DNA from 3 places in the Saccharothrix sabaoui genome. Region 2 is predicted to be linked to each of the others. Evidence: riboswitches for the same ligand, from Rfam matches in the RefSeq annotation. Region 2 holds a riboswitch; each other region holds the start of a gene.

Region 1 (3,268 bases), on a different contig from region 2:
TCGTCGTCTCGGCCCGATGACGGTGCTCCAGCACCTGCGTCGGGGCAGTGCGGCAGCCTGGTGCGTGGCCAGGTTGCAGAGGCAACGCCGGGACGGCGTCGCCTAGTCCGGATCGACGAAGAGTCGGGCGGGCTCCTGAGGTCGAGGGGCCCAACGCCCGTGAGGGGCGGGCTCCCGCGTGGGGAGCCCCGGCCCGAGGGGGCTCTCAGCTCCCGCGAAGTACCCTTGAGGTGTGCACGGCCTCATCACCCCCAAGCGCGTCGCCATCGCCGCTGTCTGCGTGGCCGCGCTGGTCGTGTGCTGCGGTCTCGCCTACTGGCAGTGGGAGCGCTTCTCCCAGGCGGGCGGCACGTTCCAGAACCTCGGCTACGTGTTCCAGTGGCCCCTGTTCGGCCTGTTCCCGGCGTTCATGGTGTGGCGCATCCGCAGGCTGGACGCCCAGCGCCGGGCCGAGGGGACCGCCGGGGAGACCGAGGTCACCCCCGACGGGGGTACCCGGGAGCCGGTGGCCGAGCCGCCGGCGCCGGTCGTTACCGTTGACCCCGTCGGAACACCCGCGCGCGACGACGAGGACGACGAGTTGGCGGCCTACAACCGCATGCTCGCCCAGCTCCACGCGCGGGACCAGCGGTGAGGTGAGGGTAGGGCGATGAGCGGCGCGTTGACCAGGTTCCGGTTCATGGCTTACGTGGTCGGCGTCGGCCTGCTGCTGCTCGTGGTCGCCATGATCGCCAAGTACGCGGGCGGCACCGAGACCATGATGAGGGTCGTCGGCCCCGTCCACGGCTTCCTCTACGCCATCTACCTGGTGCTCACCGTCGACCTCGCCCTCAAGGCGCGCTGGTCGATCAAGGCCACGGTGCTCGTCCTGCTGGCCGGCACCGTCCCGTTCGTGTCGTTCTACGCCGAGCGCAAGGTCGTGGAGAGCGTCCGGGCCGAGAAAGCCCTGTGACGCGGCGGGTTGACCCCGGCCACCAGGCACATCTAGCGTCTGGCGGTACCAACTGAACACGGCCGTCGATGTCGCGCGGGAGAGTCCCCACCAGTCGGGGCGCCGAAGGAGCAACTCCTCCCCGGAATCTCTCAGGCACAGCTACCGCCCGACGAAGGCAACTCTGGAAAGCAGGCGCACCCGGTGCGCCTCGCCCACGGTGCAAGCCGCTCACCGGCAGCGGCGAAGCTCTCAGGCTCATGACAGAGGGGGAGGCTTCTTCGACGAGGAGTCTCCGATGGACCGTGTCACCCTTCACCCGTGCCCGCCGACCCGACCGGTCGGCGCTACCGGCATGCCCGCACCCTGGGAGGACCCCGCCTGATGGAAAGCCGACGCACGCCCCTGCACGCCGAGCACGAGGCCCTGGGCGCACTGTTCACCGACTTCGCGGGCTGGCGGATGCCGCTGCGCTACGACAGCGAGCTGGCCGAGCACCGCGCGGTGCGCACCTCGGCGGGCCTGTTCGACCTGACGCACATGGGCGAGATCGTGCTGACCGGGCCGGGTGCGGGCGCCGCGCTGGACCACGCCCTGGTCGGCCACGCGTCGGCGATCGGCGTGGGACGCGCCCGGTACACGATGATCTGCGAGGCCGACGGCGGCGTCGTCGACGACCTGATCGTCTACCGCACGGGTGACCAGGAGTACCTGGTCGTGGCCAACGCGTCCAACGCGGCCGTCGTGTTCGAGGCGCTGGTCGAGCGGGCGAAGGGCTTCGACACCACCGTCGAGGACCGCTCCACCGACTACGCGCTGCTCGCCGTGCAGGGGCCGCGGTCCACCGAGATCCTGGCCGGCCTCACCCCGACCGACCTGGCCGGGGTGAAGTACTACGCCTCCTACCCGACCGAGGTGGCGGGCAGGCCCGTGCTGCTCGCCCGCACCGGCTACACCGGCGAGGACGGCTTCGAGCTGTTCACCGCCCCGGACGACGCCGCGCACGTGTGGCGGGCGCTGCTGGAGGCCGGCCGGGAGCACGACCTCAGGCCCGCCGGGCTCGGCTGCCGCGACACCCTGCGCCTGGAGGCCGGGATGCCGCTGTACGGCAACGAGCTGGGCCGGGACCGCACCCCGTTCCACGCCAACCTGGGCCGCGTGGTGAAGCTCGACAAGCCGGGCGACTTCGTCGGCCGCGACGCCCTGGCCGCCACCGCGGCCGAGGGCGTGCGCCAGGTCCTCGTCGGCCTGAAGACCACCTCCCGCCGCGCCCCCCGGCACGGCTACCCCGTGCTGGACGCGGGGGGCACCCCGATCGGCGAGGTGACCAGCGGCGCGCTGTCGCCGACCCTGGGCTACTCGGTGGCCATGGCCTACGTGGCCGAGGGGCACGCCGAGCCCGGCACCGAGCTGTCCGTCGACGTCCGCGGCAAGCGCGAGCCCGTCGAGGTCGTCGCGCTGCCGTTCTACAAGCGCCCGAGCTGACCGCCCGAGCTGACTAGGAGAGAGATCCCATGTCCGAGCACTTCAACACCTCCCTCGCGGAGTTCGACCCGGAGGTCGCGGACGCCGTCGCCGCCGAGCTGCACCGGCAGCAGAGCACGCTGGAGATGATCGCCTCGGAGAACTTCACGCCGGTGTCGGTGCTCCAGGCGCAGGGCTCGGTGCTGACGAACAAGTACGCCGAGGGCTACCCCGGCCGGCGCTACTACGGCGGCTGCGAGAACGTCGACGTCATCGAGCGGCTGGCGATCGAGCGGGTCAAGGGGCTGTTCGGGGCGGGCTTCGCCAACGTGCAGCCGCACTCGGGCGCGCAGGCCAACGCGTGCGCGATGTTCGCCCTGCTCCAGCCGGGCGACACGATCCTGGGCCTGGACCTGGCGCACGGCGGGCACCTGACGCACGGCATGCGGATCAACTTCTCCGGCAAGCTCTACAACGTCGTGCCCTACCACGTGTCGGAGGCCGACGGCCGGGTCGACATGGCCGAGGTCGAGCGGCTGGCGCAGGAGGCGAAGCCGAAGCTGATCGTGGCGGGCTGGTCGGCCTACCCGCGGCAGCTGGACTTCGCCGAGTTCCGCCGCATCGCCGACTCGGTGGGCGCGTACCTGATGGTCGACATGGCGCACTTCGCCGGCCTGGTGGCGGCGGGCCTGCACCCGAGCCCGGTGCCGCACGCGCACGTCGTGACGACGACCACGCACAAGACGCTCGGCGGCCCGCGCGGCGGCGTGATCCTGACCAACGAGGCCGACCTCGCCAAGAAGATCAACTCGGCGGTGTTCCCCGGTCAGCAGGGCGGTCCGCTGGAGCACGTGATCGCGGGCAAGGCGGTGG
Region 2 (3,268 bases):
GCTCGATGCACGGGATCTGCACGAGCCCGCCGATCGGGTCGCAGGTCAGCCCGAGGTTGTGCTCCATCGCGATCTCGGCCGCGTTCTCGACCTGCTCCGGCGTGCCGCCGAGCACCTCCGCCAGACCGCCGGCGGCCATGGAGCAGGCCGAGCCGACCTCGCCCTGGCAGCCGACCTCGGCGCCGGAGATCGACGCGTTCTCCTTGAACAGCACGCCGATCGCGCCCGCCGTGAGCAGGAACCGCACCACGCCGTCGTCGGACGCGCCCGGCACGAACCTCGCGTAGTAGTGCAGCACCGCGGGCACGATGCCGGCCGCGCCGTTGGTGGGGGCGGTGACGACGCGACCGCCCGCGGCGTTCTCCTCGTTCACCGCCAGCGCGAACAGGGTCACCCAGTCCATCACCCGCAGCGGGTCGGTGGCGTAGTGCTCGGCGGCCAGCCGGGACCTCATCTCGGCCGCCCGCCGCCGCACCTTGAGGCCGCCGGGCAGTTCGCCGGTCTCCGTGCAGCCGTGCTCCACGCACTCCTGCATGACCTGCCAGATGTGGAGCAGGCCGGACCGGATCTCCTCCTCCGACCGCCACGACCGCTCGTTGTCCAGCATCAGGCCGCTGATCGGCAGCCCGGTCTCCCGGGTCCGCGCGAGCAGCTCGTCCCCGCTGCGGAACGGGTGCGCGACCGGCGTGCTGTCCGGCTTGATCCGGTCGGTGCCGGACGCGGTCTCGTCGACCACGAACCCGCCGCCCACCGAGTAGTAGACGGCCGAGTCGACCGGCGACGACCCGGAGAACGCCTCGAAGCGCATCCCGTTGGGGTGCAGCGGCAACGACTTGCGCCGGTGCATGACGAGGTCGGTGTCCTCGGTGAACGCGATCTCGTGGACGCCGCCGAGCCGCAACCGCCCGGTCGCCCGGACCTCCTCGACCCGCGCGGACGCCGCCACCGGGTCGACCTCCTCGGGCTTGTGGCCCTCCAGGCCGAGCAGGACGGCCTTCGGGCTGCCGTGCCCGTGGCCGGTTGCTCCGAGTGACCCGAACAGCTCCACGTGCACTCGGTCGACTGAACTCGTTCGTGCACCCAGGCGGTCCACGAACATCGTCGCCGCGCGCATCGGCCCGACCGTGTGCGAACTCGACGGACCGATGCCCACGGAGAACAGGTCGAACACGCTGATCGCCACGGATCAGCCCTCGGTCAGTTCCGCGTACTTCGCGGCGGTCAGCAGCCCGGTGGCGTCCTCGACGGCCACCTTGAACAGCCAGCCGCCGCCGTACGGGTCGTTGTTGATCAACGACGGGTCGTCGACCGCCGCCGTGTTGACCTCCACGACCTCGCCGCTGACCGGCGCGTACAGGTCGCTCACCGACTTGGTGGACTCCAGCTCGCCGCACACCTCGCCGGACGCGACCCGCGTGCCGACGGCGGGCAGCTCGACGAACACGACGTCGCCCAGCGACTCGGTCGCGTACGAGGTGATCCCGACCGACACGGGCTCCCGGGTGCCCGGCGCCCAGTCGACCCACTCGTGCTCGGGCGTGTACAGCAGGTTCTCCGGAAAGGTCACGTCAGCGCTCCCTGGTGGTGAAGGTCCACCCCCACTCTGTCCTGGGACCTGAGAGCTTCGCCGCGCGCGCGGCTTGCACCGTGGGTGCGCCCCCTCGGACGAGGGTGCGCTTTCCAGAGTCGCCTCACCGCGCGCGGTTCTCGCTGCCTGAGAGTGTGCGGGGGACTTGCTCCTTCGGCGCCTCGAACGAACGAGGTCTCTCCCGCGCGGGTTCCGGCGCCGTCGAGGCGCCGCGGCCGATGTTCAGTTGGGTGACCCGCACGCTAGGTGCCGGCCCGGACGGGTGTCAACGCGCCGCACGACTTGTTCCGCCGGCACAACCGGACCCGTCCTCCTTGGTTCCGCGCGCACGATGACACCGCGCCCCGGGTACCCGACCTTTGGCGAACACGACAGCCGAAGGAGCCCACCGTGCGGATCGCAGTCCCCCGGGAGATCAAGAACCACGAGTACCGCGTCGCGCTGACCCCGGCGGGCGCCCACGAGCTGGCGTCACGCGGTCACGAGGTGTTCGTCGAGGCCGGCGCGGGCCTCGGCTCGGCGATCACGGACGAGGAGTACGCGGCCGCGGGCGCCAAGGTGCTCGCCGGGGCCGACGACGTGTGGTCCGAGGGCGAGCTGGTGCTCAAGGTCAAGGAGCCGGTCGCCGAGGAGTACCCGCGGCTGCGCGAGGGCCAGGTCCTGTTCACCTACCTGCACCTGGCCGCCGACCGGCCGCTGACCGAGGCGCTGCTGGCCTCCGGCACCACGGCCATCGCCTACGAGACCGTGCAGACCCCGAACGGCGCCCTGCCGCTGCTCGCGCCGATGTCCGAGGTCGCGGGTCGCCTCGCGCCGCAGGTGGGCGCGTTCTCGCTGATGAAGCCGTCCGGCGGCCGGGGCGTGCTGCCCGGCGGCGTGCCCGGCGTGCACCCGGCGCGCGTGGTCGTGATCGGCGGCGGCGTGGCGGGCCTGAACGCGGCCGTGATCGCCGCGGGCATGGGCGCGGACGTGGAGATCCTGGACACCAACGTCGACCGGCTGCGACACATCGATGCCCTCTACCAGGGCCGCCTGCGCACCGTCACGTCGAACCGGTACGCGGTCGAGCAGGCCGTGCGCGAGGCCGACCTGGTCATCGGCGCGGTGCTGGTGCCCGGCGCGAAGGCGCCGAAGCTCGTGACCAACGAGCTGGTCGCCGACATGAAGCCCGGTTCGGTGCTGGTGGACATCGCGATCGACCAGGGCGGCTGCTTCGCCGACTCCCGGCCGACCACGCACGCCGACCCGACCTACCAGGTGCACGACTCGGTGTTCTACTGCGTCGCGAACATGCCCGGCGCGGTGCCGCGCACCTCGACCTACGCGCTGACCAACGTGACCCTGCCGCACGCGGTCGCGCTGGCCGACCGGGGCTGGCGGGAGGCGCTGCGCGCGGACGCGTCGCTGGCGCTCGGCCTCAACACCCACGCGGGCCTGCTGACCAACGCGCCGGTGGCCGAGGCGCACGACCTGGCGTTCACCGCGCCCGAGATCTGATCCGGAAAACAGAGGGGGCCCCGCTCACGTGCTGTGAGCGGGGCCCTCGTCGTACGAGGCGGCCCGCTCAACCAGCCTGGGGGTCACTGGGAGCGGGCCGCGTCCCAATGTTAGCGGGGAACCGGGCTCCCTGCCCAGCGGGCCCACCGGTCCGGCCCACATCACACGCCCCGCCGGCCACGC
Region 3 (3,268 bases), on a different contig from region 2:
GCCTGTGGACAACTGCTTCGCCGGTGTCGGGCACGGCTTGGTGGTGCCCGGTTCGGCGGTGGTGGCCGGTTCGGCGGTGGCGCCTGGTTCGGCGGTGGTGGCCGTGACCGCGTTGGCCGCAGCCGTGGTGGTGCTCATCCGGTCTTGGTGCTGTCCGGGGCGCCCGCACCGAGCCGCACCGCGCCGCGCCGCCGGCACGGCACCGGGTTCCGCGCTCACCGCCGCCCCCGCGACCGGCTGTCCGCGTTTACCCCACCGGTGACACCTGCGAGGGGCCGCGCCGCCGGCCCCGCGCCGGGACGGGCCCCTCGCAGGCGTGTGCGGTGAGTTGTGGATCAACCCTCCGTGCCACCCCCTGGTGTCACACCTTCGGATTACACAACGTCAGCGTTCTTCAGCTAAACGATCACTAAACGTCACCCAAATGGCTTACGACGAGGGTATCTCTCAACCTCAACCTCAGCTTGAGACAAGACACGCTCAGCGCGTCGCGTTGACCTGCCCCCTAGGCGGTCTTACCGTCGAGCTCAGGTGAATTGCCACGGTGTGATTCGGGCACCGGGGCGGCTTCACGTTGGTCGCCGGTCGTCGTGACCGGACCGAGGGGAGGCAGGCGTGGTCGAGGAAGCGCCCATCCGGGCGGGAACCGGAGAACAGGGTGAACTGTTCCCGGACTCCTCGCTGCCGGACGAACTCGTCGGGTACCGCGGCCCCGCCGCGTGCCAGATCGCGGGAATCACCTACCGCCAGCTCGACTACTGGGCACGCACGGAGCTGGTCAACCCGACCATAAGGAGTGCGCACGGCTCCGGCAGCCAGCGGCTCTACTCGTTCAAGGACATCCTCGTCCTGAAGGTCGTCAAAAGGCTCCTGGACACCGGCGTCTCGCTCCAGAACATCCGGGTCGCGGTCGACCACCTGCGCCGCCGCGGCGTGCAGGACCTGGCCCGGATCACGTTGTTCAGCGACGGCACCACGGTCTACGAGTGCACCTCGCCCGAGGAGGTCGTCGACCTGCTCCAGGGCGGTCAGGGCGTGTTCGGCATCGCGGTCAGCGGCGCCATGCGGGAGATCAGCGGCACGATCCACGAGTTCCCCGCCGAACGGGCCGACGGCGCCGAGGTCGTGGGGCCGTCCGACGACGAGCTGTCCCGCCGCCGCCGCACCCGCGCCATCGGCTGAGCCCCCCCGCGCACCCGGACCGCCGACCGCGGGCGACCGGCGGTCGACAACCGACGACGACTCGGCCCGCGGCGGGCCCACGGGTAGCGGTGCGCGGGTACCCACCTCCGCGGCGGGCAAACCGGTGAGATCCACGTCGCGCCGGCGGTACCGGCGGCACCCCCGCCGGGTACGATTCGCGAGCAGTCGCTTTATCCCGTGCGGGAGAGTCCGAGCCAGTCTCGGCGCCGAAGGAGCAAATCCTCCCCGGAACCTCTCAGGCGCAAGGACCGCGCGGGTGAGACGCCTCTGGAAAGCGGGTCGGGCAACCGACCCCGCCGACGGTGCAAGCCCGGTCGAGCAGTCCGGGTGAAGCTCTCAGGCGCCCGGCGCCGGGCAGAAGACAGAGGGGGAGGGCAACGGCCGGAGTGTGCCCGTAGCCCTGGAGGCGCCTTTATGACGCAGGACCGCATCCCCCTCGCCGCTCTCGAGCACGGCACCCCGTTCGCCGACCGGCACGTGGGCCCGCGGCCCGCCGAGCTGGCCCGCATCCTCGACGTCATCGGCGTCGGCTCCCTGGAGGAACTGGCGCAGCGCGCCGTGCCCGACTCGATCCGCGAGCGCGACCTGGTGCTGGACCTGCCCGCGCCCGCCACCGAGACCGAGGCGCTGGCCGAGCTGCGCGCGCTGGCCTCCCGCAACCGGCCGATGACGCAGATGATCGGCCTCGGCTACTACGGCACGACCACCCCGCCGGTGATCCGCCGCAACGTGCTGGAGAGCCCCGCCTGGTACACCGCGTACACGCCGTACCAGCCCGAGATCTCCCAGGGCCGCCTCGAAGCCCTCCTCAACTTCCAGACGGTGGTCGGCGACCTCACCGGCCTGCCGCTGGCCAACGCGTCCATGCTGGACGAGTCCACCGCCGCCGCCGAGGGCATGACGCTCGTGCGCCGGGCGGGCAGGTCCAAGTCCGCCAGGTTCGTCGTGGACGCCGACACGCTGCCGCAGACCCTCGCCGTCATCGAGACCCGCGCCGAGCCGCTGGGCATCGAGGTCGTCGTCGCCGACCTGTCGCAGGGCCTGGAGGGCCTCGGCCTGGGCGGCGACTTCTTCGGCGTGCTGCTGTCCTACCCCGGCGCGTCCGGCGTGGTCCGCGACCACGAGGCCCTGATCGCCGAGGTGCACAAGGCGGGCGCGCAGGCCGTCGTCGCCGCCGACCTGCTGGCGCTGACGCTGCTGCGCCCGCCCGGCGAGATCGGCGCGGACGTCGTCGTCGGCACCACCCAGCGCTTCGGCGTGCCCGTCGGGTTCGGCGGGCCGCACGCCGGCTACATGGCCGTCCGGCAGGGCCTGGAGCGGCAGCTGCCCGGCCGGCTCGTCGGCGTGTCCGTCGACGCGGACGGCTCGCTCGCCTACCGCCTCGCGCTCCAGACCCGCGAGCAGCACATCCGCCGCGAGAAGGCCACCAGCAACATCTGCACCGCGCAGGTCCTGCTGGCCGTCATGGCCTCCATGTACGCCGTCTACCACGGCCCCGAGGGCCTGAAGGCCATCGCGACCCGCGCGCACCGGATGGCCACGGTGCTCGCCGCCGGGCTGTGCGAGGCGGGCGTCGAGGTCGTGCACGGCGAGTTCTTCGACACCGTCCGGGCGCGCGTGGAGGGCCGGGCGGCCGAGGTCGTCGCCGCCGCCCGCGAGCTGGGCGTCAACCTGTGGCGGGTCGACGAGGACGTCGTGTCGATCGCGTGCGACGAGACCACCACCCGCGAGCACCTGCACCTGGTGTGGCGGGCGTTCGGCGTGACCGTCCCCGACGTGGACGCCCTGGACGCCGACACCGCCGACGGCATCCCCGCCGACCTGCGCCGCACCACCGACTACCTGACCCACCCGGTGTTCCACTCGCACCGCTCGGAGACCGCGCTGCTGCGCTACCTGCGGTCGCTGTCGGACAAGGACGTCGCGCTCGACCGCAGCATGATCCCGCTCGGGTCGTGCACGATGAAGCTCAACGCCACGGCCGAGATGGAACCCGTCACCTGGCCCGAGTTCGCCGAGCTGCACCCGTTCGCGCCCGTCGAGGACGCCGCCGGCCTGCTCTCCA

What was found. A riboswitch is a leader RNA that binds a small molecule or an ion and turns the genes downstream of it on or off. The one in region 2 is predicted to bind glycine.
Region 1: another riboswitch for glycine. It lies ahead of gcvT (glycine cleavage system aminomethyltransferase GcvT); the one in region 2 lies ahead of gcvH (glycine cleavage system protein GcvH).
Region 3: another riboswitch for glycine. It lies ahead of gcvP (aminomethyl-transferring glycine dehydrogenase); the one in region 2 lies ahead of gcvH (glycine cleavage system protein GcvH).

Annotation. Positions count from the first base shown of each region.
Region 1 is NZ_JBPKJK010000001.1:145,732-148,999, forward strand. Features, by position in the region: gene ACR807_RS00470 (helix-turn-helix transcriptional regulator) at 1-106, shown strand, start outside; gene ACR807_RS00475 (hypothetical protein) at 233-634, shown strand; gene ACR807_RS00480 (DUF3817 domain-containing protein) at 650-952, shown strand; glycine riboswitch at 1,019-1,109, shown strand; glycine riboswitch at 1,111-1,205, shown strand; gene gcvT (glycine cleavage system aminomethyltransferase GcvT) at 1,316-2,416, shown strand; gene glyA (serine hydroxymethyltransferase) at 2,446-3,268, shown strand, end outside.
Region 2 is NZ_JBPKJK010000226.1:1,596-4,863, forward strand. Features, by position in the region: gene ACR807_RS38550 (L-serine ammonia-lyase) at 1-1,183, opposite strand, end outside; gene gcvH (glycine cleavage system protein GcvH) at 1,187-1,567, opposite strand; glycine riboswitch at 1,692-1,782, opposite strand; gene ald (alanine dehydrogenase) at 1,979-3,085, shown strand.
Region 3 is NZ_JBPKJK010000087.1:29,421-32,688, reverse strand. Features, by position in the region: gene ACR807_RS24890 (hypothetical protein) at 1-138, opposite strand, end outside; gene ACR807_RS24885 (MerR family transcriptional regulator) at 616-1,182, shown strand; glycine riboswitch at 1,374-1,464, shown strand; gene gcvP (aminomethyl-transferring glycine dehydrogenase) at 1,618-3,268, shown strand, end outside.